2 regions of the Virgibacillus sp. LDC1 genome follow, and region 1 is predicted to be linked to the other one. Evidence: riboswitches for the same ligand, from Rfam matches in the RefSeq annotation. Region 1 holds a riboswitch; the other holds the start of a gene.
The links. Region 1 has a riboswitch for S-adenosylmethionine ahead of metA (homoserine O-acetyltransferase MetA). Riboswitches for the same ligand answer to the same signal wherever they lie in the genome.
Positions count from the first base shown of each region.

Region 2: another riboswitch for S-adenosylmethionine. It lies ahead of OHJ21_RS20295 (methionine ABC transporter ATP-binding protein); the one in region 1 lies ahead of metA (homoserine O-acetyltransferase MetA).

Region 1 covers NZ_JAOXLZ010000001.1:4,017,177-4,033,308, forward strand. The annotation lists gene OHJ21_RS18090 (sensor histidine kinase) at 1-41, opposite strand, end outside; gene liaF (cell wall-active antibiotics response protein LiaF) at 47-1,150, opposite strand; gene OHJ21_RS18100 (hypothetical protein) at 1,347-1,640, opposite strand; gene OHJ21_RS18105 (3D domain-containing protein) at 1,772-2,518, opposite strand; gene thrS (threonine--tRNA ligase) at 2,801-4,738, opposite strand; gene OHJ21_RS18115 (putative sporulation protein YtxC) at 5,201-6,106, opposite strand; gene mqnC (cyclic dehypoxanthinyl futalosine synthase) at 6,339-7,472, opposite strand; gene OHJ21_RS18125 (aminotransferase class I/II-fold pyridoxal phosphate-dependent enzyme) at 7,639-8,859, opposite strand; gene OHJ21_RS18130 (PLP-dependent transferase) at 8,856-10,040, opposite strand; gene metA (homoserine O-acetyltransferase MetA) at 10,065-10,982, opposite strand; SAM riboswitch class I at 11,116-11,245, opposite strand; gene corA (magnesium/cobalt transporter CorA) at 11,687-12,622, shown strand; gene OHJ21_RS18145 (HRDC domain-containing protein) at 12,700-13,725, opposite strand; gene OHJ21_RS18150 (ROK family protein) at 13,919-14,815, opposite strand; gene modB (molybdate ABC transporter permease subunit) at 14,916-15,593, opposite strand; gene modA (molybdate ABC transporter substrate-binding protein) at 15,590-16,132, opposite strand, start outside.
Region 2 covers NZ_JAOXLZ010000001.1:4,422,066-4,438,197, forward strand. The annotation lists gene hemQ (hydrogen peroxide-dependent heme synthase) at 1-675, shown strand, start outside; gene OHJ21_RS20225 (hypothetical protein) at 745-1,005, opposite strand; gene OHJ21_RS20230 (NAD(P)/FAD-dependent oxidoreductase) at 1,006-2,199, opposite strand; gene OHJ21_RS20235 (NAD(P)/FAD-dependent oxidoreductase) at 2,681-3,682, shown strand; gene sda (sporulation histidine kinase inhibitor Sda) at 3,878-4,021, opposite strand; gene OHJ21_RS20245 (YheC/YheD family protein) at 4,320-4,982, opposite strand; gene OHJ21_RS20250 (hypothetical protein) at 5,204-5,413, shown strand; gene OHJ21_RS20255 (HesB/IscA family protein) at 5,590-5,949, opposite strand; gene mqnE (aminofutalosine synthase MqnE) at 6,342-7,448, shown strand; gene OHJ21_RS20265 (NAD(P)/FAD-dependent oxidoreductase) at 7,606-8,664, shown strand; gene OHJ21_RS20270 (YuzB family protein) at 8,722-8,970, opposite strand; gene OHJ21_RS20275 (NifU family protein) at 9,053-9,298, shown strand; gene OHJ21_RS20280 (SDR family oxidoreductase) at 9,499-10,272, opposite strand; gene OHJ21_RS20285 (MetQ/NlpA family ABC transporter substrate-binding protein) at 10,478-11,320, opposite strand; gene OHJ21_RS20290 (methionine ABC transporter permease) at 11,389-12,057, opposite strand; gene OHJ21_RS20295 (methionine ABC transporter ATP-binding protein) at 12,057-13,073, opposite strand; SAM riboswitch class I at 13,181-13,327, opposite strand; gene OHJ21_RS20300 (Cthe_2314 family HEPN domain-containing protein) at 13,449-14,168, opposite strand; gene OHJ21_RS20305 (COX15/CtaA family protein) at 14,617-15,591, opposite strand; gene OHJ21_RS20310 (thioredoxin family protein) at 15,834-16,132, opposite strand, start outside.

The DNA.
Region 1 (16,132 bases):
AACAGTATCACCCATTTGGTATTTTTCAATATCCCCATCATAACGGTTATCCTACCCTATTCACTTTGACATCACCGATAAATACGCTAACGGTGATTCGAATTTTCTTACCCGCTTCCCTGTAATGCGGACTTTCCAGACCGGCATTACTCATAAAGCCGCTGCGGCTTTCCTCCAGCACCTTCATATCGCCAATGAAGGAGTTGGTTGTGACATGAATGCCGACATCCGAATCATTCGGAACGAATACTTTGACATCCCCGATAAACGCCGAGATGTTGATTTTCGTTTCGCCGTAAGGGATTTGGGCTTTGGTCAGATCCAGCACCGTATCACCGATGAACTGCGAGATATTTGTCGGCTTGAGCTGAAAATAATCTTTTCCCATATGCACGTCCCCGATAAAAGAGGACTTGTTCACCGCATCATGGCTATGCCAAGATTGATGATGATGATGGTGCCCGTGCTGTTCATCCTTATATTCCGATCCGTCGCCGTAGCTTCTGCCGTTATCGTCAAAATCCACATGAACTCTGAACTTGCTGCGGTCCGGTCGTTCCTGGCGCGGGCGTTCATGCTGCTGTCCTTGCCAGCGGTACCCTTTGCTTGAATCGTGCGAGTCCCTTGATTCGAACTCCGGCTCTTCATAAGCCTTGTCAGCCTTGTCTGGCTTGCCGAATCTTCGCTCGAATTCTTCGTCTAGGGAGGATTCTAGCGGACGCGCTTCAGGCGGCTCCGGGATATTGTAATCGTCGCGCCGATGCGAGCTGAAGTCATCCGGACTTGGCGGCGATGGCGGTGGCGTATGATCCTTCGGTTTGAAAATAACCTGCAATCCAAACCCAATCAGGATAATCGGAATCGCGTACTTGATCAGATCGCCGAATGAGAAGTCAATCAAATCCAGATTTCTGCCAAGAAAGTACGATCCGATAATGATCGGCACAACGGAGCCCCATAGTGCTCCTCCACGGGCATAAATTAAGCTTTGCAGCCCGAACCAGATGATAAACACCGGCCAAAAGGTCGAGAATATATAACCAAGATCCACATGTATCATATCGAGCTGATTTAGAAGAAATACCACACCAATACCGATGAGCAGCAATCCGTTGCTAAGCTGGCTCCATCCTTTTCTACTCATGGTCATCCCCTTGCCTTCCAGTTCTATTTTTTCTTAACTACAGTGTACAACATATTGCAATGAACCGGTTAGCGGCGGTGGAATGAAGTTGATCTCAGTCTTGAGACTGAGTCCATGGATAAAAATGGGAAAAAGTATCAAAATAAAAGACCCCCGCTATAGCGGAGGTCTTATTTCACGAACGGACGCTGACATCTAAACCTTAACGGTTAGCGGAATGGTCCCCTGGTGTGTTCAGTTCGCCAAACTCAGCATCAAACTTCTCGTTCGGCTTTTTGTAGTTCTCCTGAACTTTCGAATTCCCTTTTGGATTGCTGGCGATGCTGGTATCTTCAGCAAACTCAGCATTAAACTTTTCATTCGGTGTTTTGAAGTTCTCTTGAACTTTGGAATTCCCTTTTGGGTTGCTGGCTATGCTGGTATCTTCAGCAAACTCAGCGTTAAACTTTTCATTCGGTGTTTTAAAGTTTTCTTGTACTTTGTTCTTTTTAGCCACAGTATTCACCTCCCTGTTCATATGCAATACCATCATCCTCTTCAGGGGTTTGGCCCCCGAAAAGTAGTATGTGATGAACAGGGAGGCATTATTCTTAAATGTTTACTGCCACTCTATGCGCCATAATCACCCTAAATGGCTTCCTCCAGAACGGATGAAGGCAGGAAACGATAGGTTTCGATCGCGGTATCCAGGGTTCTCAGCATTTCCTCCGTGCATTTGCCGCTTCCGGTTTTAATGACCTGTACCTCGACGTCCTTCTTCCCCCACTCCTTAAACACTTGTTTGGTTGTGGAGAAATAAAGATCGATTTTTTGCCCTTTGATCGCTGATCCGATATCCGCTACGATTCCATAACCATAACCCGGTATATAGAGAATACTGCCAAGCGGAAATACATCCGGATCCGCGGCAATCGTAGATAGCGTATTTCGATCCCGTTTAACCTTCACCCCGGAGTAGGTGATTCCATATTGAGGATGTCCCGGCTTCTTCCCGGTCGATTCATAACCTGCCGTATACCCCGTAGCGGTTACCTTCACCGTATGCAGCACCTGGTCCTCCCTGGGCGCAAGCACAGGCATGGATTCCCGTTTCTTGCCCGGCTGGCTGGCCTTTGGCCCTGTATCCGGAACTTCCAAGTATCTATTCATATCGCTAAAACCTACTACACGAAGCGCATAGAAGCGAGACATTTCCACGTAATCGGAGCCTTGAATTTCCCCGGCCGGATCATATACATTTCTGAAGTCCGTCGAACCATAGGATTCGCTTAGAATCAGATTGTGGGCTTCTACTATTGAAGAACCTGCACTAAACAAGACGGCTGATAAAATAAAACCAGCAAAAAACCTCTGCCATTTTTTCCATTGGATCATGTGAGTACCTCCCCCTTACTAGCGAGGGTTCCCACTTCCCAAATAGAATATACGTGATGACAGAGGTTTGCATGCTCCCTCGTTACTTATAGAGGTTGTTCAAAAAGTCCGCTTTTGATCACGAAGCGAATCAGGAAGCAGCTCGGCATCGAATCTTGAATTCAGCCGGGCCTTCCGGTGCTCACGTACCCAAATCGTACGCTCCGCTCCTCACTCCCTAGCTTCATCCAACCTTCTCGGTGCTGAAAATCGACCTTTTTGAACATGCACTTAAAGCCAAACTTAAACGACGTGGGTGTTAATTTCTTCACGAAGCTTGAGGATAATCTCGTCCAGCGGCTGGGCACCGATGTCCCCTTCGCCGCGTTTGCGGACGGAAACGGCGCCCGCATTTTTCTCGTTCTCGCCTACGATAAACATGTAAGGAATCTTCTCGAGCTGTGCTTCCCGAATCTTGTAGCCCAGCTTCTCGTTGCGAAGATCCGGCTCTACGGAGATACCGGCGAATTGAAGCTTCTCGGCCACTTCCTTGGCATAGTCTTCAAAGGCATTGGAAACCGGAATGACTTTAACCTGCACCGGTGACAGCCACAGCGGAACCGCACCTGCAAAATTCTCAAGCAAGAACGCGGTGAAGCGTTCCATGGTGCCCAGAATACCGCGGTGGATAACGACCGGACGATGCTTCTGGCCATCGTCGCCGACATATTCCAGCTCAAAGCGCTCAGGCAGCAGGAAGTCGAGCTGAACGGTTGACAGCGTCTCTTCCTTGCCTAGAGCCGTACGGATCTGGACGTCGAGCTTCGGTCCGTAGAAGGCAGCTTCGCCTTCGGCCTCATAGAACGGCATGTCCAGGCTCTCGACGACTTCGCGCAGCATGCGCTGGGACATTTCCCACATTTCATCATTCTGGAAGTACTTCTCGGTATCCTGCGGATCCCGGTAAGAAAGGCGGAAGCGGTAGTCATGGATGCCAAAGTCCTTGTAGACGGTCATGATCAGCTGAATGACCCGCGCAAACTCTTCCTTGATCTGATCCGGTCGGCAGAAAATATGCGAGTCGTTCAACGTCATCGCGCGCACGCGATGCAAGCCGGTCAGTGCACCGGACATTTCATAGCGATGCTGCATGCCAAGCTCAGCAATACGGATCGGCAGATCCCGGTAGCTGTGCATATCGCTCTTATATACCATCATATGGTGAGGACAGTTCATCGGACGAAGAACAAGCTCCTCGTTGTCCATCTCCATTTTTGGGAACATATCTTCCTGATAGTGCTCCCAGTGACCTGAAGTTTTGTACAGCTCCACGTTTCCGAGGACAGGCGTGTACACGTGCTGGTAACCGAGGCGCTCCTCCATGTCCACGATATAACGCTCCAGGGTACGGCGCAATTTCGCGCCGTTTGGCAGCCAGATCGGCAGGCCTTGTCCAACAAGCTGAGAGAACGTAAACATTTGCAATTCCTTGCCCAGCTTACGATGATCGCGCTTCTTGGCTTCCTCAAGCAGATGAAGATGCTCATCAAGCTGCGCTTTTTTCACGAACGCCGTACCGTAAACGCGCTGAAGCATTTTGTTCTTACTGTCGCCGCGCCAGTATGCGCCTGCCACATTCATTAGCTTGAATACTTTGATCTTTCCGGTTGAAGGGACGTGCGGTCCACGACAGAGATCAAAGAATTCACCTTGCTCATAGATCGTAATGACGCTATCCTCAGGCAGAGCATTGATCAGTTCCAGCTTGTACGGATCCCCGAGCTCGGCGAAGATGCGCAGCGCTTCCGCACGGCTTACTTCCTTGCGGACAATCGGAAGATTCTCGCCGATAATGCGTTCCATTTCCTTCTCGATCTTCTGCAGGTCCTCCGGATTCAAAGGCTCCTCCAGATCCATGTCATAATAGAAGCCGTCCTCAATGACCGGACCCACGCCCAGCTTTACTTCTTTCGCTCCATACAAACGCTTGGTTGCTTGAGCCAGCAAATGCGCTGTACTATGGCGCATCACTTCAAGCCCTTCGGGTGTATCCTGCGTTACGATTTCGATCAAAGCTCCGTCCTGAAGCGGTGTCGAGAGATCCACGACGATCCCGTCCATTTTTCCCGCGACCGCATTCTTTCTAAGTCCGCTGCTGATTGACGCAGCCACATCCTCAATACTGCTGCCCGCCTCATACTCCCGTACGGAGCCGTCAGGCAATTTAATGCTAATAGCCACCTTGTATTCCTCCCAAAAAAGTATTTCACGTTTCTTCCATATATGAAGGACGCGTTAGTCTCCCCGCGAAGACAGGTATGGACGGCTGAGGTGCCCGCCTGGACTTCAACGAAAGATACCGGAACATGCAAAAAACACCCGTCCCGCGAAGGGACGAGTGTTATACCCGTGGTTCCACCCTAATTCGATCTCTCCATCACCTTATGTACTGGGTACATAAACGATTAAGATCCTTCATCAGCATTGAGTAACGGTCATGAACCGGTGAAGCCTACTCATCCGCATTCATCATGACGTGCGGGTTCGACGACACAGCTACAAAGGGGTAAATCAATGGCGAACCGGAGGAAATTGCAGCCGAGGTTTCCTCTCTCTGAGCGGTCAAATCCGGATTGATTCATGTCTTTGTCAGAGCTTTTACGTGAATTTATCAGTAATTATAATCCTGACCGCTTCGGTGCGTCAAGTCATCATTCGTCCGCTTCCGAGAAGCGCGCTGCATTCCGGACAGCTGCAGCATACTTCGGCGCGGTTATCAAAGATGTGGGCCAATGTCACGATGACGGGAAGCTCAGGCTGCCTCGTGTGGATAATCATGCGGGCCGGAGATACCGAAATCAGCGTACTGACCACCATATCTTCAATCTCCATATCCTGGTCCAGCCTTTCCATAACGAGTCCTTCATCTCGAGGACGTTCAATCGGGCGAAGATTGCCATCCAGCAGCAGGAAATCTTCCTCCCCCTTATGAATGACGTGAACCAGCGGCATTTTGGGCTCCTGAAAATAAACAAAATATTTCAGCAGGCTGACAAACTCCTCGTACTGCTGATCGAGCATAAATTCATCCACTGCATACTCCGCCATCTCGCGGAGCTCCTGTTCATAGGACTGAAGCCGGAAGGTCATATATCCATCCAGATTGAGCTCAGATGCTTCGTTTAGGCATTGGTATATGCCTTCGGACAGCTTGCGTCTGCGGCTCTGCCAGAAGTCCGCGGACGGGCCTTCCTCTTTTTGCAGGAGCATCAAAAACCATTGCAGAATCCGCCCCGCTTCTTCCTCATCATCAAACTCGAATTCCGAGAACATTAACCGTGCAGCAATCTCCTGCTCCTTCTCTTCCATAATATAAGCAGTGACTGCTTCGGCAGTGAGCCGGCGCAGCGTGTCGGCCGATGCGGTCCATGAGGACAGCGGAAGCTTGCCGGAGCACGTCCAAATCACGCGGTCATCCGAAGCGCTGAATGTGAATTTCAGCTGCTTGCATTGTTTATGTAGCTCTTTCTGCTTGTCTGACAATATACGGTGAAACGCCTTTTTCTCGTCTTCCGTCCGTGTACCGACAGAAATGCTGAACAGTTCCATGGAATCACTCCTTTCGAGTTCCCTTTTCAGTATATGGGGACCCGCTCGGGGATATACGGAACTCCTGCTTGGAAAAACAAGCAAGTCCGAAAGAATATCTAATAAATGGCGCGCATACTAAAAATGTCGATCGATTTAAGTTCCATGAAAACCATACTTTCTAATATCCCAATATAAAAAAAGCGGACCGAGTTGCTCGGCCCGCTTTGCGGATTTTTCATGAAGTATAAAATTAGTTCTGCATGACAAAGTCGCGCTCAACGGTGCTGTTATCTTCGAACACGCGCAAAATATCATACCGGGTATTGCGTTGAGCCGGAATGTTGCCGGTCTCGCGGATCAATTGAATAATCGATTCAATATTGACCTTATACACAGCTCCTGCGGAAGAAACCACGTTCTCCTCCATCATCGTGCTGCCAAAGTCATTACAGCCGTAGCTGAGTGACAGTTTGCCGATCTCTGGCCCCATCGTTACCCAGGACGACTGCAAATTCGGAACGTTATCGATCGCCAATCGACCGATGGCTACCGTCTTCAAATACGCCTCCGGCGTTTCGCGTTCACGCTTAAGGTTTGTATTGTCCGGCTGGAACGTAAATGGAATGAAGGCCAGGAAGCCTTTGGAATCATAACCGTTCTGAATGCATTCATCCTGCGCATCACGTACGCGAAGCATGTGGAGCGCACGCTCTTCCATCGTTTCGCCCAGACCGATCACCATGGTTGCCGTCGTGTTCATGCCGACTTTATGAGCCGTTTGCATGACATCCATCCACTGGCGCCATGTGCCTTTCAAACGGCTGACTTTTTTACGGATGCGATCATCCAAGATCTCTGCGCCGCCGCCAGGCAGCGAATCCAGACCCGCGCTGTGAAGCTCGCGCATTACCTCTTCGAGCGTAAGCCCGGAGATCTCCACCATCTTCATAATTTCCGCCGGGGAGAAGGAATGCATCGTAATGTTGGGAAACCGCTTCTTGATGTTACGAAGCAGGTCCGTATAATAATTGAAAGGCAAATCCGGATTGACTCCGCCCTGCATCAGAATTTCAGTACCGTTCACATCCTCGGTTTCCTGAATCTTCTGGAAAATCGTCTCATCGGGCAGAACATAGCCCTCGGAAGAGCCCGGTCTGCGATAAAAAGCACAGAAACGGCAGAATACATCACATATGTTCGTGTAATTGATATTCCGGCCGATAACAAATGTTGTGATAGGATCCGGATGCAGGCGCTTTGTCATCACATCCGCCGCATGACCAATTTTCTCAATCTCGTCACTTTCAAAAAGCGTCACGGTATCTTCCAGGTTTAGACGCTCACCGCGTAAAGCTTTATCCAATATACGGTTTACCGCACTCATTCTTGCAGCCTCCCTACTTAGAGCAAAATAACAAATCACCAGTAAAACTTTTTCTATCTCATCCTACCACAATCCGGCATTAAAAACGACATCCCGTCCGTGACAGGATGCCGAATTCTATGATTTGGCATATCTTTAAATGAAGTCCTTGCTTCCATGCAAATCTTTAGTAACTGGCAGCAAAAGCCCGATCCAGGTCAGCAATCAGATCGTCCACATCCTCGAGTCCAACCGAGAAACGGAGCAAACCATCCGTAATGCCGCGTTCTTGCCGAACCTTCTCGCCCATCGCTGCATGCGACATCATCGCCGGATACGACAAGATGCTCTCCACAGCTCCCAGGCTGACCGCTACCAGCGGCAGCTTCACATGGTTCAGCACCTGCTTGGCGCGCTCGCCTGAGCCGACGTCAAAGGAGATGACCGCACCATAACCGCTCGATTGCTTCTCATGGACTTCACGTCCCGGATGATTCAAGAGGCCAGGGTAGTACACTCGCTCAATATCGCTTCTCCCTTGCAGCCAGGCCGCCAGCTTGGCTGCACTTTGCTCGGAGTGGGCCATTCGTGTGCTGAGTGTCTTCATGCCGCGCATAAGGAGCCAGGAATCCTGAACCCCAAGCACCGTGCCCAAACCATTTTGCAGCTGCTTCAATTGGTCTCCAAGCTCCTGGGTTCTGGCTACCGCGAGACCTGCCAGCACATCGCTGTGCCCGCCAAGGAATTTGGTCGCGCTGTGGATGACGATATCCACGCCGAATTCAATCGGACGCTGGTAAAACGGCGTCATGAACGTATTATCCAGCAGGGTAAGCAGGCCTTGCTCCTTCGCCCAATCCGTCACGGCACCAATGTCAGTAATTTTTAGGGTCGGGTTCGAAGGAGTCTCCATATAGACAGCTTTCGTATTCGGTTTGAGGGCCGCCTTCACCTGATCCAGATCGGTCATGTCTACAAAGGTGCTCTCGATGCCCATACGGCATAGAATGCTGGTCAGCAGGCGGTAGGTCCCGCCGTACACGTCCTCCGTCACGATCATATGATCGCCCGCGGAGAGCAGCATGAACGAGCTGGAGATCGCGGCCATACCGGAAGCATAAGCGAAACCGCGTACGCCTCCTTCCAAGAGGGCGATATAATCTTCCAGCGCCTGCCTCGTCGGATTGCCGGAACGGCTGTAATCATGTTGGGGCGGGTTAAAGATATCTTCATGATGAAACGTAGAGGCTTGATAGATCGGAACGCTTGAGGCGCCGGTTGCCCGGTCGATTTCCCCGCCGAAATGCAATAATTTCGTCTCGAAACGGAGTTCTTCCTCGCGCTCCCGTTTTGTTGATAACTGCTTGGATTGCGTTTCCAAGCCTGATGGGCCTTTATCGATGCTCATTCTCCCGTGCTCCCTTCCACTTCAGCCATAGCTGCGCCCAGCGCAGCATCCAAATCCGCGATCAGGTCATCCGCATGCTCGATGCCGACCGAGAACCGGAGCAAGCGGTCATCCACACCGATCGCATCCCGAATCTCAAGCGGGATGTCCGCATGGGTCTGGACGGCTGGGTATGTCATCAGGGACTCGACGCCCCCGAGGCTTTCGGCGAACGCAATCAGCTTAATGTGCCGCAGCACGGGCTCCACATAGCGGGCGTCCTTCACCTTGAAGGAGAAGATGCCGGTGTTGCCGCTGGATTGACGGTTCTGTATGTCATGTCCCGGATGATCCGACAGGGCAGGGTAATATACCTCGCCGATCGCTGGGTGAGTTGTCAAAAAGGTCGCCACTGCGGTGGCATTCGTTTCGTGCCGATCCATGCGCAGCGCAAGCGTCTTCATGCCTCTCATCAGCTGATAGGAATCGGTCGGGCTTAACACCGCGCCGATGGAGTTATGAAGGAAAGCCATCTCCTCCGATAATTCCTTGCCCTTCGTTACGATGATACCCGCCAGCACATCGTTATGTCCTCCCAAATACTTGGTGGCGCTATGTATGACGATATCCGCCCCAAGCTCGATGGGTCTTTGGAAATATGGAGTCAAAAGCGTATTATCGACGATGCTGATCAGTTGATGGCGCCTTGCCCACGTACAGACGGCTTCGATATCTGTAATCATCATAAGTGGATTGGTCGGCGTTTCGACAAAGACAGCCTTCGTGTTGGGCTGTCTTGACCCTTCCAGGGCATCCAGGTCATTTGTATCCACGTACGTAGCCGTTACGCCGAACTTGGACATAATCCGCTCCAGCAGCCTATACGTCCCACCATACAGATCCAGCGATACAATCAGATGATCCCCTTGGCCGAACAAAGCAAAAATCGTCTGAAGGGCAGCCATGCCCGAGCTGCAAGCAAAGCCGGCATCACCGGATTCCAGCTCGGCGCAGGCATCCTCCAATACCGACCGGGTCGGATTTTTCGTACGGGCATAATCAAACCCCGTGCTCTGGCCTAATTTGGGATGGCGGTACGCCGTAGCCTGATAAATCGGAAAATTCACGGCTCCGGTTACCGGTTCTTGCACCGACCCGATCTGTGCCAGCCGGCTCTCTATATTCAAAGGTTTCTTCTCCATCACATACTCTCCTCCCGTATACTGCTATATTTGCGGACCAATATCGTACGGCGTTTCCTGATATACATAGTAATTGAGCCAATTAGTAAATAATAAGTTTGCATGCGCGCGCCAGATGGACGGAGGCGTCCTTGTTGGATCATCATTCGGGTAATAGTTGCGCGGCAGCGCGATATCCATTCCTTTGGCAACGTCCCGGTCATACTCCCATTTCAGAGAGTCCGCATCATATTCGGAATGCCCTGTGGCAAAAATCTGCTTTCCATCGCGGCTGGATACCAAATAAATGCCTGCTTCCTCGGACTCGGACAGGATGACCAAATCGTCAACACCTGTAATGTCTTCGCGCCGAACTTCCGTATGACGGGAATGCGGAACAAAGAACATTTCGTCAAAGCCGCGAAGCAGCTTGGTACATGCTTCATTGATCGTATGTGGAAATACGCCAAAGCATTTTTCCTCGAGGCTGTATTTCGGCACGCCGTAATGATAATAAAGCCCGGCCTGCGATGCCCAGCAGATATGGAGCGTGGAGGTCACATGCGTCTTGGTCCATTCAAAAATTTCAGTAAGCTCATCCCAGTAATTCACTTCTTCAAACTCCAACTGCTCGACTGGAGCTCCTGTAATAATCATGCCGTCAAAACGACGGTTCTTCACTTCTTCAAAGGTTTTGTAAAATGATTTCAGATGCTCAGCCGACGTATTCTTCGAAACGTGGGAACTCGGATGAAGAAGAACAACATCCACCTGGAGCGGGGAGTTACCGATCAATCGCAGCAGCTGGGTCTCCGTCGTTTCCTTGGTTGGCATCAAGTTCAGAATAGCAATCCGCAATGGGCGGATATCCTGATGAAATGCATGACTCTCATCCATGACAAAAATGTTTTCTCCAGCCAGAACTTCCTTTGCCGGCAAGGCATCCGGAATTTTAATTGGCATTGTGGCTCACTCCTTCGAAATATGAAATGATACATCCATAAAAAGCTGTGAGAAAGAGCGTTAGACTGTATAAACGCAAGAAAACCTTTCTCGAAGTAGAGAAAGGTCATCATATACGTATCACAATGCGCCTCTCTCATCTGTCAGACTATACAACGGCTTCGAAGAAGCGTCGTATCTCCTGCAAGAATTAGCACCGTGCGATGTTGCCGCCGGTTGCCGGGTTTCATAGGGCTAGTCCCTCCACCTGCTCTTGATAAGATTTCGCTTTATTCAGTTGTCTTAAATGGTTCGTAATTGATACTTACTTTAAATCATTCCCAATTTTTCGTCAAGAACCTTTTCATAAGTCCGTCACACTTCACCGAAGGTTTCCATACCCTGTACAAATGGCCCTTGATTGCACCGGATTTTCAACTTGAAAGGTCCTACACCCGGCGTTATACTAGACAAGTGCTGTTTAAAACCGAGTATGAAAGAGGTGACATGGAAGATGGACGGTGACCCGAGCCAGAAACTGGATGCACAAGACGCACAACCGCATAGGATTAAGATCAGCTTACCGGCAGAGGGCGGCGTTATTTTTCATGCGCTTTTATCGTATTCTAACCTTCCTTGAATCATGCCTGTATACCGGTGGGCTGATATCCTGTGCCTTTACTGCTGAACCAAGCAGTTTGTATTTGACAAAGGAGTGATATCAGATGAAAATCCGGTTGGTCGATTCGGGCGTATTTACCCCTATTGATGACATCGAAATGACGCTGACGCCTCCGGCCAGCGGCTTCTACTGGCTGGATGCGGACGTGGATGATTTAGCCGAACTGCAGCCCCTCTTCTCCCTGCATGATCTTGCGGTTGAGGACTGCCTCAGCGAAGAGGAGCAGCGTCCCAAAATTGAAATTTACGAGAACCACTATTTTATCGTCGTGAACAGCATCCGGTTTGACGACGAAGAGATTTTCCTTCGGGCATTGAATGTTTTCCTGGGTAGACATTTTATTATTACGGTAACCAAGCAAAAGATCCACGAGCTTCGCACCGTTAAGCCGCTTCTATGGGAGGACGAAGTCAGCACGCCTGACCGCTTCCTTTACCTCTTGATCGACCTTGTCACGGACAACTATTTCTCCGTTGGGGACCGCATCGAGGCGCGGATTGAAAAGCTGGAGGAAGACATCCTGATGCATACCAAAAAAACACACTTAAGCGAGATTATCGGTCTGCGAAGCGAAATTCTTTGGTTGAAAAAGGTGCTTGGTCCGCAGAAGGAAGTTATCAATACACTTAACAAAAAAGATCTCCGGCTGATCGATGACCAGCTGCAGAAATATTTCAGCGATATCTATGAAAATGCCGTGAAAATTTCCGAAACCTTCGAGACCTACCGGGATCTTATGGGGAACCTTCGAGAGGCTTACCAATCCAGTATCGCCAATCGGGCCAATGAAATCATGCGTGTGTTTACCGCCATTACAACGATCTTTATTCCACTGACGCTGATTACGGGCATCTACGGCATGAACTTTGACAATATGCCTGAGCTTCACTGGAAATATTCATATTATGTAGTTATAGGCATCATGATTTCTGCCGGTGCCCTCATGTTTTATCTGTTCCGCAAAAAGGACTGGATATGAAATACCACAGCACCACAGAGAGAATCAGGACGGATTTCCTTGCCCAAGGAAATCCGTCCTGATTTCGTTCGTGCGGATTAGCCTGCGTTCGCTTTGCCAGGCTCTTCCCGCCGGAAGCGAATCCGTATCAGGCGCAGCCGCTCATACAGCTTCTCCGTTCCGCCAATCTCTTCTACCTCTCCATTCCGGGCTTGTCCTTCTCCATATACCCGTTGTAATACCGGTTTAAGAAACGTATCGCCCAGCTCTTCAAAAGCCTTCCATACCGTCGCCTGCTCTGAAGCCGTCATCGTATTCAATTCTACCTCCAGCAGCTGCTCCGTGTCATAACCTTCCTTCTCGAGCCCCTCCAATTCCTCAACCAAATCCCGGCGAGATAACGCGGTGCGCTCTTCCAGCTGGGTCAGCGAAGCTCCCTCTGCTATGCCAAGCAGCATCGTACGACGGATTCGGAAGCGGTCCAGCTCTTGCTTGTAGCGCTGCTCCTTCTGTTTATACAGCCAGGACAAGAACACTTCTTCCTGCAGCTGCTTATAAACCCAATCCAATGGAAAGGTTGTGGTTCGCTCGATTTTCGTCGTGATCTCCAGCCACTCCGCCCCATGCTCCGAGGCCTTGCTGACCCCGATTCCCGGAAGCTGCAGCAGCTCTTCCTCATTCTGGGGGATGAAGGCGCTAATCATGCGCAGCACCCGATTGCTGGCAATGAAGTAAGGGGCTTTTCTTCCGGAGGCCGCCTTTCTCCTGCGCCAGGCACACAGCTCCGCGTACAGCTCCTCCGAGCCATACAGCTCACTGTAGCACTGCAGCTTCTGCACACCAAGATTCTTGCCTCCCGTCTCTCCGGGTGCATGGAATACCCCCTCAACAAGCGGCCGGAAGCCCTCTCCAAGCTTCTTCGCTAATTGATGTCGGTACACGCATAATAACTCATTCCATGAATTCCCTTCATACCACTCCTCGTCGGATACTTCACCGTCCGGTTCCATATTCCGCCAACCGAGCTGCCATCCCCCCTCTTCCTCACCGATCCATACTTGAGCAGAACGGAGATGACCTGACTCATCCGCTCCGCTCATCTGATTCATGAACACAATTTGCATCCCTCAAATACCTCCCGTTTAAGCATTCAGCACAACGATGATACAACGCAAAAAAGCACCTCTCCTCCGCCGCAGCGACAAAGAAAGGTGCTTCCCGTTCCATACGTTATACTGTTGAAACCATAATACCTATAATCTGTAATAAAATCAAACCAATTTTGGCTCACTCTATATAAGAAATTAAGAAATAAGGTTAAGCCTGAACGCTCTTGGCCTCATCTACTGCCAGCTTGGCCAACGCCAATGCGCCGCAGAGCCCCGCATTATCGCCGAGCATCGGCGGAACGATGAATTGATCGATCCCGTCATGAAGGCTTGGATGCTGAACATATCCGGCCAGCAGCTCCTGAAGCTTCGTGCGGATCAGCGGGAACAGCTGCTCCTGCTTCATAACGCCTCCGCCCATCACAATACGTTGAGGGGACAGAATGAGGACATAATTCATCAGCGCTTGAGCCAGATAATAAGCTTCCATCTCCCAAGCCGGATGATCCGGCGTCAATTCCACGCCGGGAACTCCCCAACGTTTGCCAAGGGACGGACCGGCTGCAAGCCCCTCCAGACAGTCGGCGTGATATGGACAGGTCCCTTCATACCGGTCTTCCGGATGGCGGCGCACATAAATATGCCCCATCTCCGGATGAGACAAGCCGTGGATCAATTCACCAGCTACCACGGCGCCAGCTCCTACTCCCGTTCCGATGGTGATATACAGACAGCTTTCCAGTCCCTGGGCAGCGCCCCATGTATATTCTCCAAGAGCTGCTCCGTTTACATCGGTATCAAATCCAATCGGAACATGAAAACGCTCTTCCAATGCTTTGACAATATTGTAATTGCTCCAATGCGGCTTCGGTGTCGTTGTAATGCAGCCATAAGTCGGGCTGCCCTTCACCGGATCAATCGGTCCGAAAGAACCGACTCCGATCGACTCTATATCCTTATCAGCAAAAAAGTTAAAGACGTTTGCCATGGTTTCTTCCGGGGTTGTTGTCGGGAAGCTCACTCGCTCCACAACCGTTCCATCCTCCATACCCACGCCGCAAACGAACTTGGTTCCTCCTGCTTCAATTGCTCCAAGTAAACTCATGCTTCTTCCATCCTCTCCACGATGTGCTGTGCCTTGTTCTCTATTTGGTTGCTAACAAGCTCTATTCGAAGCATATGTAAACATTGTGCTCCCGTCAAGTCTACCTGCCGCTTTCTCTGCTTCTGCCCGTTCCTGACGCGGCGAGTAACAGCCATGAGAACAAAATAATGACCGCCGTCCACGCCCATGCCAGCCCGCTTTCGCCATTGCTAACCGCAACGTAAATCGCCGTGGGCAGCGTTTGCGTGACGCCCGGTATATTGCCTGCAACCATCCAGGTTGCCCCAAACTCGCCCAAGCCTCTGGCAAAAGCCAGAATGAACGCCGATACGCCTGCCCTGCGGACCAGCGGCAGCGTAATCCAGCGAAGCACCTGCCATTCACCGGCCCCGGCCGATCGCGCCGAATCCTCAAGCTCCGGGTCCACGGACTCAAAGCCCACCCGCATGCTCTGATACACAAGCGGAAACGAGACCACTATAGCCGCTATGACCGCGGCCCCCCAACTGAAAATGATGGGCCTGGCAAACAGCCATTCGGCAGCTGAACCTATCCAGCTGTTTCTGCCCAGCATGACAAGCAGAAGAAAGCCGACCACCGTAGGCGGAAGCACAAGCGGAAGCATCAGCAGCGTTTCGACGGCCGTTTTGCCGACAAACGCGCGCCGGGACATCCAGCGTGCCGCCGCTGATCCCAGTATAAAGGCAATGATGCTGGACAGCAGTGATGTTTTTATCGACAGCCATACCGGCATCCAGAACATTTCGGTCGTGGTCACGGCGACGCCTCCGCTACCTCAAATCCAGCCTCCGTGAAGATATCCCTGATCTCGGGCTTCCGCATAAATTCAAGGAGCGCCTCAGCCTCCTGCGGATGCTTGGCATTGCCCGGAACCGCTGCAGGATATTCAATCGGTTGGTGCTTGTCCGGGTCGACCTCAAGCGCAAGTTTTGCCTTGGTCGAACTCTTCAGATCGGTTTTATACACAAAACCGGCATCCGCATTCCCCGACTCCACATAAGCGAGAACTTGCGTCACGTCCTTGGCATACACCGCCTTGGATTCGACATCATCCCAAAGGCCTTCATTCTGAAGAGCATCCTTCGCATACTCCCCGGCCGGTACCGTATCCGGCTGCCCGATAGCCAGAACGCGTACTTCAGGTTTGAGCAGATCCGATAACTGCTTCACGTTCTGTTTGCCAACAGGCTCAATCAGCACCAACGCATTCCGAAACATCAACTGAACCGCATCGGATTGTACAACCCCCTTCTCGACCAGTCGATCCATCGGCTCCGTTGCCGCGGATACAAACAA
Region 2 (16,132 bases), 400 kb from region 1:
AAAGCTGCAGATGAAGAAGTACGTGCTTTTGCGCTGGACGAGCTGAATGCGTTCCTCGAGGAATGGGATGCCGTCGAAGCTGCCCAGCAGGGCAGCACCGCTGTATATACCATCGTCGGTCAAAAAGCCGATTTCGTATTCATGCTTTTGCGCGAGACGCTGGAAGAGCTGAACGCGATCGAGAATGCCTTTAACAAAACAACGTTCGCCCAGTTCACCACCAAGGCTTATTCTTATGTAAGCATTGTCGAGCTGAGCAACTACCTGGCCGGCTCCTCCGATGAGGATCCGATGCAGAATCCGCATGTCATTGCCCGTCTAAAGCCGGCTCTGCCAAAATCGAAGCATATCTGCTTCTATCCGATGAACAAAAAGCGGGATTTGTCGGACAACTGGTACATGCTGAGCATGGATGAACGCAAATCGATGATGAAGAGCCATGGGATGATCGGCCGCGGTTATGCCGGCAAGGTGAAACAGATCATCACCGGTTCCGTTGGATTCGACGACTGGGAATGGGGCGTAACCCTGTTCAGCGACGACGCTCTTCAGTTCAAGAAACTCGTGTACGAAATGAGATTTGACGAAGTCAGTGCGCGTTTCGGCGAGTTTGGTCCTTTCTATGTTGGCAACCTGCTCGATCAGGCTTCATTTACAGATTTAATGAAAGTATAATTCCTTCTGCACATAAAAAGCATGCACACAAAAAGGGATGCTCTCATCATGAGAGCATCCCTTCTTCTATTACTCACTGTCGTCCTCATCTTGCTCTTGCTTACGCAAGGTTTCAAGATATTCAGCCGTCGCCCGGTCCCGGGCACGTCCTTTATCCTTGAGCCGCTCAATAGCAGGAAGAATGAGAATGTCGACTTCCTGCTGAATGGTATAGGCCAGATCGTACTTCTCTTGCGACTCCAGATAGGAGCCGACCTCCATCAGCGCATTATAGCGATCCAGCTCATCTCTCGTGAGCAGCCCCCGTACTTGAACGCTGCAGTGTCTCATTTATAGAAACCTACCTTTTTTCAGGACGAGCGGAATTCCTCCAATAATGAAGAGGTAGCGCAGATCAACCAACTTTTTCAGCTGAGCCGCTTTCCATCCCTGATATTTCTTATCCCCGACAACCGCAATGCCTTCGCCCCGGCCGAGGGAAGCAACCGTGCCTTTATTATGGAACTCGAATTTGCGCATCGACTTGTCCCGAATCGCCGCAACGATATTTTGGGCGCAGCACACGCCCTGCTGCATCGCCATTTGGGCGGTCGGCGGATAAGGTCTGCCTTCCTCATTAAAAATGAGGGAGTTATCGCCGATAATATAAATGTTCTCGTATCCGGGAGCACGCAAATATTCATCAACCTTGACGCGGCCTCTCATCGTTTCGAAACCGGCTGCTTCCACCAGACGGTTCCCGCGGATGCCGCCGGTCCATACCACCGTTGCCGCCCGGATCTCTTCGCCATTGTTCAGAATGACTCCGCCTGGCAGGCATTCCTTGATCGCAATGCCCATCTTGAAGGTAACGCCTTTCTTCTCAAGAACGTTCATGGCGTACTCCACCAGCTCCGGTGCAAACCCCGGCAGCGCGGCAGGGGCGGCTTCGACATTATAGATATTCACCAGCGTCGGATCGACGTCATATTCCTTGCACAGTCTCGGAATGCGGTCCGCCAGCTCGGCTACAAACTCGATGCCGCTGAATCCGGCGCCGCCAACCACAAAGTTAATGCGCTCTTGCGGTCTGCGTTCATTTTTATATAAAGCGAATTGATACTCAATATGCTCACGAATCAATCGTACCGAGTTGATGCTTCGGATTGTCATCGCATGCTCTGCAAGACCTGGAATGCCAAAGGTTTCCGGCTCTCCGCCGAGTCCAATGACAAGATAATCATAGGATAACGTTCCATCTTCAAGAATAACCTTCTTATCGTGAAGGCGGATTTCCTGAACCGAGGATTTGACCAGGTCGATTTTGAATTCGTCTATCAACTTGGAAATGGATACCCGGGTGTTCTCAATGCTGTCTGTTCCTGCTGCCGGCATATGCAAATGCGTTGTAATATAATGATAATCATGGCGATTCACCAATGTAACATCGGCCTCATTATAATTCAGCTCTTTTTGCAGCCGCTGCGCTGTCAATATGCCCCCGTAACCCGCGCCAAGGATTACGATCTTCGGTATGCTGCTCATTCTATTGCTCCTTCCAGCTTACTCTTTATATATACAGTATGGTGCACATGTTAACATTCTGTGAAATTGCATCCAAAAAAAGAGAAGAGCCCTTATCAGAGCCCGTTTCATCATTTGACCTGATGGTTCATTAAAGGTTCAAAAATAGCTGCAAGACTAAGGTTTCCCTTACTGTTGCACCAGCTGACAATATATAGGACTACCCTGTAATGAACACAAGTTATCACGTTAATCATATGCATAAACTATGCAAATATCAAGAATTTTTTTGCCATATAATGTGCAAATGATTCCGCCATTTATCCCCTTACTTGCTAAGTAAGCGCATCCATTCCATTGTTAGGTATTTTAACTCAATTCTCGTCTTTTCATGCCGGTTCGGGACGATTATAATAGGTAAGGAATTCTTGAATCAGCTTTATCCGGACAAGAACGTCTGTCTGATTCGAATATAAACTCATTTTATGGAGGTGCTTACCGCATGACAACGATGCCACAAGACAGCAATATGACGGATCTTTTGATTATCGGTGGCGGACCTGCAGGTATGTTTGCTGCTTTTTACGGCGGAATGCGCCAAGCTTCGGTAAAACTTATCGAGAGCATGCCTCAGCTTGGAGGCCAATTGGCTGCGCTGTATCCTGAGAAATATATTTATGACGTAGCAGGCTTTCCGAAAGTAACCGCTCAAGAGCTTGTGAACAATCTGTCGGCCCAAATGGAGCTCTTTAAAACGGACATTCGTCTTGAAGAGAAAGTACAGGCTGTCGAAAAACTCGAAGAACGTCATTTTGTCGTAAAAACGAATCTGGGCGAACACCATGCCAAAGCGGTTATCATTACAGCTGGTGTAGGAGCGTTCCAACCTCGTCGACTGGAGATTGAAGGGGCAGAAGCATACGAAAAGACCAACCTTCATTATTTCGTCAACGATCTCAGCCGCTTCAATGGTAAGAAGGTTCTCATCAGCGGCGGCGGCGACTCCGCGGTAGACTGGGCGCTCATGATCGAGCCGATCGCCGAGCAGGTTACACTGGTTCACCGCCGTGACAAATTCCGTGCCCATGAGCATAGCGTTGAGCAGCTAATGGCATCGAAGGTGAATATCGTTACGCCAACCGAAATCACTGAATTACACGGTGAGGACACGATTACGAAGGTTACGCTTTCGCATATTAAAACCAAAGAGACGCAAGAGATTGAAGTGGACGATGTCATTGTCAATTTCGGGTTTGTGTCCTCCCTCGGTCCGATCTCCGAATGGGGCATCGCCATCGAAAGCAACTCCATTGTGGTGGATTCCCGTATGGAAACAAGTATCCCGGGTATTTTTGCAGCCGGCGATATCACCACCTATCCGGGCAAGGTCAAACTGATCGCTGTTGGATTTGGTGAAGCACCTACCGCCGTGAACAATGCCAAGGTTTACTTCGATCCTGAAGCCAGATTGGCTCCGGGCCACAGCAGTAACATGAAATTGTAAGGTCATTGAGGATTTTACCTTTATATACATCTATATTCACAGAAAAAAAGGTATCTTCATTCCGAGGGGTTGCGCCGCCCCGGAATCGAAGATACCTTTTCTATTCTTCAAACCATATGTAGAACTTGGTTGAAAGCTCCCACATTATATACGTATCATGTCGTAATTTATCTATTCTATATACGAAAAATCTGATTAATGCAGGATGCTGCCGGAATCGGTGTCCAAGTTCCGTTTATGAATTTCGGCTAGCAGTAGAGTGATGAACTCTCGCTCCAACTTCAACTCAACAGCCATATGATAGGAATCGAGAAGCATCTCATCCGTCAACATAGCCATCCCTCTCACACCCCTTCCTCAAATTTCCTGAATCTATCATATCAGACATGCTAAAACGGAACAACTGTTCGCTTATCCACAACCTCTTGTGGAAATCCTGTGTATAATTTGTTGGTAAGTGTAAAAAACAGGGTCATATCAAAGTGGATTATGGGGATAAATGTTATACACAGGATATGGGGAAAATCTACTATAAAAAAAATTGATCAATTATAATATCGGTAGATTGTGGTTATTTTTTTATTACCCTATTAAAAAATCATATAAACGATTTCATTTGGGATTATTAAACAAAAATTCAGCCTGGTCTTGTATTAACCTCCAAAATCCAAATCTTGCCCTCGTTGTCTAATCCGTAATCAAATCCCAATTCCCCGATCCCTGGAAAATGGGATTCCAGTATCGCTATGCACTGTCTGGTTACGTGGCGCATTTCATTGCGCTTTTCCTTTGCATTAATATGGGGCAGTGACAGCCGGAGTGCAGGACCACAACGAAGCAGCGTCCCCCCTTTACAAATATTCGTCACGAAAAGCCCTGGGCTCGCGAGCCGCCCAAGCATGGCCCGGAATACCCATCTCCCTCGATCCTTGACTACCTTTACACGGTAATCCAGCGGACGTCCCTGAATTTTAGCCAGATGAATACCCTGCTGTATCATATAGCGCCGTCTCAGTCTCATTCTGCTCAATACGTATAACAGGGAATTCAATGTATCTACATGAACAGTACGCCTCTTATGGGTTACCAAGTATCCCGTTCCGTCCTTCTGTATTCGGATGACTCCGTTACCACCGGTTCCTATAATCGGCTTGATCACGACCATTTCGTGTTCGGCCAGCATTGAGACCAGGGTATCCCCTCCATACGACTGGGTAGCCGGAATGTAGGGAGCAACCTGCGGATCGGTCAGCAGCGCTTCCGTCTTCAGCCACTTGCTGGCCAGTTGTCTTCCCGCCATGCTGCTTTCGCCTCCTTTTATTCATGACATACGTTATCCTATTCCCCTATCCGCTTTTTGTCTTGGATGATTGTCCGTGATGGTATGCCTAATAATTGGGGTTCTTGTGGCCTCACGGCAGCCTCCCTTTGCAAATGATGTGATCTATCGTATAGTAAGAACAGAGCTTTGTCCGTAATACATCCACCACCATGGATACCCATAAAGGAGGCTTTGTCACCTTGGCAGCGTTGTTTGAAATATTGTACTGGATTGCCATTGTCGGCATGTCGGTTGCCCTTGCCGCCATCACCGTTCTTATCTTTATTATGGGCTTCAAGTTCATCAAGGATAAGCGCAGAGGACTCGGAGCGGGCTGCATCGTATTTTCGCTTGTGGCCGCCGGCATGATTGTGCTGATGCTGAACGATACCTTCTTCTTTCCGGTTTGATCGGATAGGTAGAACCCAAAAAAAAGCAGCCTCCCCTTTTCACGGAGTTGGCTGCTTTTTGGGTTCAAATGGCCCTAGCTAATGTTTCCCATAGCACAAAAAAGACCTCTGCGATAAAGATTGTCGGGAGAGGTCTTTAACTGTTGACTTAGGCTTAACCCTCTAGAGCGTCCTTATTAGCAAGGCTCTTCGTTCGGTTTGCCCGCATCCGTTGCCGTACGGAATGACGAACCGCAGCCGCACGTTACGGTCGCGTTCGGATTGTGGATGGTGAAGCCCCCGGTCATGCCGGATTCCTCAAAATCGATTTCCAGACCGTTCAGGTATTTCAGATCGTCCTTCTCGACAACGACCTTCATATCCTGCAGATCCATATATACGTCTGCTTCCGTTTCATTATCGTCAAAGCCCATTGCATATGAAAAACCACTGCAACCGCCGGCAGTGACACCCAGTCGAAGGAACATATTGGGCGTTTCCTGTTCAGCAAGCATTTCTTTTAAACGTTCTGCAGCTGAGTCGCTGATTGTAATCATAGGTCACCCTCCTTTTCGTTCACTCTTTAAGTATACTCCTCTTCGCGAATTCGCTCAAGGTTGTTATGATGGCTTTTGATATGTAATGACAAACCTATTTTCAATTCCTCTATTTGTGTTGCTACCCCGAGGGGTCAGGTTTATAATAGGGAAGGAACATGGGCGGCAACTGTTGGATAATTGTCACATACCCCGGTTAAAAAGCGGCAAAGGTTATGGCTGGTCCACAGTTGTATATTTTTTCACAAACTTATTTAATTATTCAGCCCATTATTGATGTTTGTTGTTATACCACTATAAACGGACCGTTCCCTTAGGGGAGTGATTCACTTTATGATCGCTTTTTCTGCTGGATCTTCTATGCAGGTCAAGTGTGAACAGGAGGATTGAACATGTCCACAATTGTGACACCATTTACCGATCAGAGAATGGCCGAGATCGTTGCGAAAGTCCAAAGCGGCGAACGCCTGAATCTTGAAGACGGTGTGTATTTGTATCAAACCGATGACCTGCTGACCCTCGGGCAGCTGGCTAATGAAGCCAATTTGCGCAAGAACGGGAAAAAAGTTTACTTCATTGAGAACATGAGTCTCTATTTCACGAATGTATGCGAATCCCACTGCGCTTTTTGCAATTTTCGGAAAGATCAAGGCGAGGAAGGCTCCTATACCCTGTCCGGCGCTGAGATGATCGAGTATGTCGAGCAGCATATTCATCCCGGCATTCGTGAATTTCACATCGTTGGCGGACATAATAACCATGTGCCGTTCCAGTACTATGTAGATTCCCTGAAGGCATTGAGCGAGCGTTTCCCGGAAGTAACTCTGAAAGCCTATACCGCGGCAGAGATTGAATTCTTCACTCGCATTAGCGGACTTAGCACAAAGGAAGTACTCCAAGAACTGCAAAAAGCAGGTCTCCAATCCTTAACAGGCGGCGGCGCCGAAATTCTGTCTGACCAATATCGTCAGAAGATGAAGGTGGACAAAGCCAACGTGGATCAATACCTCGACGTTCATCGTACCGCACATAAGCTTGGTATGAAGACGCACACCACCATGCTGTACGGATCGATCGAAAGCCATGAGGACCGGATCCGCCATATGCTGCAAATTCGGGAACTTCAGGATGAAACCAATGGATTCATGGTATTCATTCCGCTGTCCATGCAGCCGAAGAATAAGAATGCAGGCATCATGCGCCGCAACTCGGCCTACGAAGATTTGAAAACCATTGCCATCAGCCGTCTGATGCTCGATAATATCGACCACATCAAAGCGTACTTCATTAATATCGGGCCGCAATTAACTCAAGTGGCTCTCAGCTTCGGCGCTTCCGACGTCCATGGTACGATCCTGAAAGAACGTATCAGCCATGCTGCAGGAGCTTTAACACCGGAAGGGCTGACACGCAAAGAGCTCGTCTGGCTCATTCAAGGCGCAGGCCGGATTCCGGTTGAACGCGATACCTTCTACAACGAGATCAAGGTTTACGAATAAGTCTTACCAGCAGGGATTTAAGCAAACGAGAGACGTTCCAAAAAACGGAAAACAGGTTAAAGAGATAATATAGCGTGGGTAACCTAAGCCGCTTCTAGCGGCGTTTTTCTTGCGAATCGGCGCTCACCTTCTTATCTCTTGAGAAAGGAAGAAATTTATGAAAAAGCTCGTCATTCTCGGCGGAGGCTATGGTGGTCTTGCCCTAATTCAAGAATTATTCAGCAGCTATCTTCCTCCGGACGTGGAGGTCGTGCTCATCGACCGCATGCCATACCAAGGACTCAAAACCGAATATTACGCGCTGGCAGCAGGCACCGTGGCCGATACCGCCGTTCGTGTTAAATTCCCGGTGTATGACCGCCTCCAAATTGTATATGGTGAAGTCACATCCATTGATCTGGAGAAGAGGCTTGTTAACCTGACGAACAACGATCCCGTGGAATACGATCAACTCGCCATTGCTCTGGGATGTACGGACCGTTATCATGGCGTACCGGGCGCTGAAGAATTCACGTTCAGCCTGCAATCTTTCTCTGCATCCCGGGAAACCTATTTGCACCTGAACAACCTCAGACCTTATGGTCATGTTCATATCATTGGCGGAGGCTTAAGCGGCATCGAACTCGCTGCCGATCTTCGTGAAAGCCGGCCTGACCTTAATATCGCCATCTTGGACCGGGGACAGCGGGTACTTTCTTCTTTTCCTAACCGTTTGTCTGCTTATATTCATCGCTGGTTTGAGGAACACCATGTGGATATCCACAGCGGCGTTTCCGTATCCCGAGTTGAGAAGGACGCCGTGTACAATCTGGATGTGCCTATCCCAACCGACTTGGCTGTATGGACGGCGGGCATTCAGCCCGTAAAGGTCGTACAGGATCTCGATCTGCCAAAAGACCGCAGCGGACGTATTCTGCTGAACGAGTGGTATCAGGTTCCGTCCCATCCGGAAGTATACGTGATCGGCGACTGCGCAAGCCTCCCGTTCGTCCCGAGCGCGCAAGCGGCCGGGGCTCAAGCCGAGCAAGTGGGACATGTCATGAAAGCTATATGGCGTGAGGATACGCCAAAGGTATCTCCGCTGAAGCTCAAGGGAACCCTCGGCTCCCTCGGCAAACATGCAGGCTTTGGACTCATGGGCAGCACTTCGGTGCTGGGCCGGGTACCAAGGATATTGAAGAGCGGTGTTCTCTGGAAATCCAAGCGTCACTACTAGCTCCCAGCAGTTGCAGACGCGTTGTTGCTCCTTACGGAATATGCCAGGTATCCAGCGTCAGCTTTCCTCTTCGCTGTCCTGAAAGCTTTCGAGCCTAGCTTTGACAACGTCAAGCAGCTCTTCTGCCGTAGGGGCCTCGACCCATTCGCCATCCACATAAGCGAAGGGCATCAGGTAGCACTGACCGCAGCTGGTCAGACAGCCGTATTCGATGACTTGACAATCGTACTCGGCTTCAAGCGTCTGGAGAACTTTATCCGTGCCGAAATAGGAATTGCTTGTGCAAAACTCAATGATAATGGACATTGTTATAAGACCTGCCTTAAGATTGGCATTTTATTTTGCCGGTTTATGTACTATAATATAGGGAGGAAAGGAGTTGAACAAGATGAGTGAAAACACGCAAACCACTGTATATGATGAAGTGGCTGAAGTGCTTGATAAACTTCGTCCGTTCCTGCAGCGCGACGGCGGTGACGTGGAACTGGTTGACGTTGAAGACGGCATCGTTAAGCTGAAATTGATGGGTGCATGCGGCAGCTGCCCTAGCTCCACCATTACTCTGAAGGCAGGGATTGAACGCGCCCTGGTTGAAGAAGTAGAAGGCATTCAAGAAGTAGTTCAAGTATTCTAAATCTTCTTTAACTATAAAGAGTCTTGGTTCCCTCGTGGAATCAAGACTCTTTTTTTTGAGATTAAAGAATGTATAAGTTTTCAGCGAAGCGTAAGCCATTCTTTAATCGCATTTATGTGTTTTGGGGTCCCCTCAAAGTATTTGGAATAAGAATCGGAAGCATAGGCTCCACTTTGTGGAGCTATTTAGAGAATGATATGTTATTCCGGTTTAATCAACGGGCGGATCGGGTCCAGCCCGCCGGATATATCCATAATATTGCCGGTAATGAAATCCGACTTATCCAGGCATAGGTATTCGATCACTCTCGCAACGTCTTCCCCGCTTCCCGATCGTCCGCGCGGGGTCAGCCCATCTTGAATGCCTGACACTTCATCGATGGTCTTCTCTTTATTTGCTCCGCGGATGTCCCCCGGACATATCATATTCACGGTGATTCCATACGGTGCTTCTTCCACCGCAAGCGTCTTCGTAAAGGAAACCAGGCCCACCTTGGCAGCCGCGTAGGCTGAACGTTGAGGCCACGCGCGGGCTTCTCCGGCATGTCCGAAACCGAAGTGGATGATGCGTCCCCACTTTTTCTCCCGCATGGCTGGCAGAACGCGGTGGTCCAGCAGCATGACGCCGGTTAAATTGCCATTCACCATATGTACGATTTCGTCGCGGCTGTACTCTGAGAACAGACGACGCTCCCGAATGAACGGTCCCGCATTATTAACAAGGATATCGATGCTGCCCAGCCGCTCCTCCGTCTGATCGACCAATGAATACAGCTCACGTTCGCTGGCGATATCGGCTTTAATTGCAATGGATTTCACGCCAAACCCCTCAATCTCACGGGAAAGCGCCTCCGCTTCATCCTTGCTGTTTACATAATTTATGGCTAGATGACATCCCTGCCGGGCTAACGACAAAGCTGTCATTTTTCCCAAACCTGTCGCACTGCCTGTAATCAGCGCCACTTTTCCCTTCAAGGCTTTCCCTCCTTAGATGGATATCCTTCCTTCAGTATAAAAGATTTGATAAGGCCTAACAACTTGCAACCCGGCAGAGATGGGCGTAGACACAAAAAAAGAAAGGGCTTATCCTTCAAGACCGATAGGTCTCTTTTGGGATAATACCCTTTCTTTACAAATACGAAAAATTTATATTCAGCATATTCGAGCTTTGGAACTCGAATTAGAATGCCGGGATGACGGCGCCTTTGTACTCTTCTTCAATGAAGGTTTTCACGTCCTCGGAAGTCAGCGCCTTCGCCAATTTTTGAATGGCGTCGGAATCCTTGTTGTCCGGACGAGCTACCAGCAGGTTGGCATAAGGGTTCTCTTTGTCTTCGATAAAGAGTGCATCCTTCGTTGGGTCCAGTCCCGCTTCCAGCGCGTAGTTCGTGTTGATGACAGCCAGATCCAGCTCATCCAGCATACGCGGCAGCATGGCGGCTTCAACTTCCTTGAACTCCAGGTTCTTCGGATTTTCCACGATATCCTTGGCGGTAGCTTCAAGCTTGGTTTCATCCTCGAGCTTAATGACGCCATTCTTGGACAGCAGCGTCAATGCACGGCCCGCATTCGAAGGATCATTCGGGATGGCTACAACAGCTCCATCCTTCAGCTCATCCGCAGATGTAATGGTTTTGGAGTACGCACCCAGCGGCTCCACATGCACGGCGATCACGGACTCAAGATCCAGTTTGCGCTCTTTGATCTCGTTATCCAGGTAAGGCTTGTGCTGGAAGAAGTTCGCGTCGATTTCTTTGGAATCCACTTGCGTGTTAGGCAGAACATAATCCGTGAACTCTACGATTTCCAGGTTCACGCCTTCTTTTTCAAGCGCTGGTTTGACATGCTCCAAAATTTTGGCGTGCGGTGAAGGTGAAGCCCCTACTTTCAAGGTCACGGTCTCTTGACCGCCGCCTCCCGTTGTTCCCCCTGGCTCGGATGCGTTATCCGCAGGCTTGCTGCCGCACGCAGCCAGCACCGTAACCAAGGTCAAGCTGATCAATGCTAATGTCCATTTTTTCATTCTAAAACTCTCCCTCCGAAAAAATATATTATTTATATGTTGTCTTCCTTGAAGCCTCATCAATCCCGTTATTTTCTTGTAAAATGCCGCACCAGGCGATCTCCTGCCATTTGCAGCAGCTGTACCAGCACGATCATCAACACAACGGCCAGAATCATGATCTCGGTCTCATAACGGTAATAGCCATACTTGATGGCCAAATCCCCTAATCCGCCGCCCCCGACTTGACCGGACATCGCGGTATAAGATACCAGGGTTACAATCGTGATGGTCATCCCCGCCAGCAGACCCGGACGTGCCTCCGGGAGGAGAACCCTCCATACGATTTGGCTTGTCGAGGAGCCCATGGCATGAGCCGCCTCAATCACGCCTTTATCCACTTCATTCAAAGCCGTTTCCACGAGCCTGGCGAAGAATGGGGCAGCGCCGATCACGAGCGGCGGAATGGTTCCCAGCACGCCGTACGAAACACCTACGAGCGACTTCGTAATCGGGATCATCGCAACGATCAGGATAATGAACGGAACCGAACGCAGGATGTTCACAATGAACGACAGGATCGTGTAACCAAAGCGCACCAAACCGGATGTAGATCTTGCAGCCATGTAGAGCAGCACGCCAACCGGCAGTCCGATGATGAAGCTGAACAATGCCGAAGCCCCCAGCATCCGAAGGGTATCCAATGTTGCCGTCCATATCTCTTTCCAGTCGATCTGGGTAAAATCAAGCCCGAACATTAATGAATCACCTCCACGTCTAATCCTTGTTCCAGCAGCTTCCGGATCGTATCTTCTATGGCACGCTCTTCCCCTTCGAAACGGACGATGAGCTGGCCATACGGCGTTTCTTTGATCGTGGAGATCGTGCCCTGCAGAATCGCAAAATTCACGCCCGTCTCATGAACGGTATGGGACAGAATCGATTCGTACGTTTTCGAACCAAGGAACGTAATCTGCACCGCCTTTGAAGGTCCATTCGCCTGGCCCTGAATGGCCAGCCGCAGCGCTTCGCCGCTGTCCATCTCCTGGCGGATAAATTCCTGGGTCACTTCATGCTTCGGCTTCAGGAACACTTCCGTTACCGGCCCTTGCTCCACAATGCCGCCTTGATGAATGACGGCGACCCGGTCGCATATGCTCTGAATCACATGCATCTCATGGGTAATCAGCACGATCGTCAGATGAAACTTTTTGTTAATGTCCAGCAGCAGGCGCAGGATTGAATCCGTGGTCTGCGGGTCAAGCGCCGAAGTGGCCTCGTCGCACAGCAGCACTTCGGGATCGCTTGCGAGCGCTCTGGCTATGCCGACCCGCTGCTTCTGACCGCCTGATAGCTGGGACGGGTATTTGTCCCGATGCGCCTCCAAGCCGACCAAAGCCAACAGTTCGGATACCTTGCGTTCCATCTCAGCCTTCGGCGTCTTGATCAGACGCAGCGGAAACGCAATGTTATCGTACACCGTCGCGGAAGATAACAGGTTAAAGTGCTGAAAAATCATGCCGATTTTGCGGCGTTCCGTCTGAAGCTGCTTCTTGCCAAGCGACGTTAAGTTCTTACCGTTCACCCACACCTCGCCCGAGGTGGGACGCTCCAACAAATTGATACAACGGATCAATGTACTTTTACCTGCACCGGAGTGTCCGATCACTCCGAAAATTTCTCCTTTTTCAATCGACAAATCCAATTCGGACAACGCAGTGGTTAAGGTTCCGGCTTTTCCGTACTGCTTCGTCAATTGCTTGAGCTCAATCAATCCGATAATCCTCCTTTTTCCGTAGCTTCATATCTATTTACCCAATAGAAAAGAGCCTCTTTTTGTAGAATCAAAAAGGGCCCTCTTTACGTAAAAGTCAACGCCTTTTCTCATCTGTCAAAGCCAAGGGATATCCTGCAGCTTTGAAGGAATTAGCACCATGTCACTCCAAGCGTCACTGCGTTAAGCAATTACACGCTGGAGTCGGTTGCCGGGCTTCATCGGGCCTGTCCCTCCGCCTCTCTCGATAAGAAAACATCGATATGAAATTTTTCCGATTAATTTGATCTGATTTAATAACATTTAATGAATGCAATAGTTAGTATAGATTCTTTTCAGGTTTTTGTCAAAAGGAATTTCATGGCGATTTTGTGCCTAAGCCCTGACTCCATTTTTCCCCCAAAGCTCGTTCGTATATTTATAAGAGGCCGCCAGACTCCGGCATACCATATCGACACCTTGTTTGAGATCGTCCAGGTGCTGATCGATATCCTCCAGCTCGATCTTGTCCGACAGCCCTTGATGACGCTGCCATAAATCATCCTGCATCTCGGAATTCATGTAATGGATTTCGGCGTTGCGCCGTTTCCGAAGTGTGTTCAGCGGTGTTTTGTAACGCTCCTTGATCGCTTCCAGCTCTTTGGCCAGCTCTCCGTGGGCCTTCAGGAATTTAAACTGCCGCAGGACCGTAAAATAAGAGAAATGCGCCTTCACCTTGGAGGTATGAAGATCGTACAAATCGTTCAACACCGTCCCCAGCTTGTCAAGGATTGAGAATACGCGTATGAAGCCGTTTTTGTAAAAATACACATATCGTTGATATTCCCCTTGCTCCTGAATCGACATGTCATCGATGTAACCCGATTTGACCGATTGACTGAAATGCCTTGCCGCATTCCAGCTCTGTTCCAGCTCATCCAGGGAAACGATCAACCCCCGGGTCCAAATCTCAAGCTTGCGAAAGTCATGCGTCGGATCCTGATTTTTCTCCATTTCCTTCTGCAGCAGCCGGGTTGTTTGGACCATCGATTCGATGGCTTCCTCAAGCAGGCCGTTATTGTGCCGGGGCTGTTCCCCAAGTAACATTCGAAGCATGGCGGTACCCCCTCGCGTCATCAGATTAACCTTGGTTTCTTGGATCGCTATTTGCCAAAATAGGGATTCCACCGCGTTTCAACCGTTTTCACGATATCCTCACGCGGGAATAACTCACCGGGGTATCCCGGTTGTGTTTCAGTTCGTTCACATAGAATGCCCACGAAACGACCAGACAACCCCCACAGAATGGAGCGACTTGAGATATTCCCTGGTTATCGGTTTCGTCAATCTTAATAAATATAAACAAATCCGTTGCCGAATCAAACCTTTCCAGTACCGCTTCGAGCGTCTTCCTTAAATCAGACAGGTTGAGCGGACGGTTAGACGGTTGGTATATCAATTCCCTCTCTATACAACAAAGCCCTCGAACGTTGGCCCGGGGACTTTGCTTAACATATGTTGCCTTACATTCGATCTCTTTGTTTCATGGTTTTTGCTTCTTTACTTATACGATCTTTTCACGAGGCATGTTGTGACCCGGCCGCATCTCAGCTTCAAGCGGCTTGCTGAGCTGCCATACCCGGACACTTAAATAACAGAGTACGCCGAATAAGGCCGAGATCAGCAGCGTGTGTCCCAGTGCGGAGAATACGTAAACCTCCTCGTTATGCATCGTTGCCATAATGAGGGCACCGCTAAACACCTGCAGCAGGCAGAGCACGGTTGCCGAAATGCCCAGCATCTGTACCTCCCGGTTGTCGCGGTTGCGCCAATATGCAAAATGCCCCATCACCGCCACCACGATCAGCAGCAGAAGCGCTGCCACCCGGTGCATAAAAGCGATGCCGACTCCACCGCTCAGCTCCGGGATCACTTCCCCGTTACACAGCGGCCAGCCGGAGCAGCCTTCCCGGGAATCGGTGTGGCTAACGAATGCACCAATATAAACGACGATATAGCTATACAGGGTTGTGCCCCAGACTAGATTACGGAAACCCTTGCTTACCCGAGGCAGACGTTCCAAGTCTACGGGCCCCTTCGCCTGTTCTACCCGCCGCATACCCAGAGCCAGCATGACGGAGCTCGCAAAAGCAATTAGCGAGAAGCCAAAATGCAGCGCCATAATCGCGGCCGATTGAGGCTTAACCACCGCTAGCGCCCCCATGATCGCCTGCACCACGACGAATACCGAGGTCCCGATAACATAAGCCATCAAATCCCGGCGATCCCGCTTGTACTTCCAGAACGCAATCAGCGAAGCCAGCGCCGCCAAACCCGCCATTCCGCTGACAGCCCGGTGGGAATACTCAATCATGGAGGATACCGTGTAAGCGGGAACAAATTTACCATTGCACAGCGGCCATTCCTGACCACAACCGAGTCCCGAGCCCGTCTTAGTCACAACCATGCCCCCGAAAGTCGCGCAGAACATAATTAAGCATGTTATGTAACTCAGCCATTTTAATTGTTTATCATTCACTTATCTCACCTGCTGCTCATATTCACTATTTAAACCTTTACAGGATCGCATCGTACACAGTCCACATTTCATTATACCTGATTCTACGGCTACGGTCACTTGAGCGATTGTGACAAAATGTTCAAAAATGAGAAAAACCTTCATGATGCAAGTACTTGACTTCGTAGCCCTACCTCTATCCGATATGTAAAACAACACCGCCGCCAGTTATAGATCAAGGCGGCGGTGCTATGGTTTCACTCTTACTTATGAATCGTACTGTATACGTCCACGGCACGCTGCAGGAAATCTTCAATCTCCTCGCGCGATTTGCGGAGTTTGTTAACGTAGCGAACCAGCTCACGTCCATCGGAATATGCAACAAAGCTGGGGATCCCCAAAATATTTTGCTGCTGACTCACGTCACCGACAGCATCGACGTCAACCTCTACCAGAGTCAATTGGTTTGAGAACTTCGTCTCAACCTCCGGCATGAATGGATCGATAAACTTGCAATCGCCGCACCAGTCTGCTTTAAATACGGCAACAGTCAGTCGCGGAG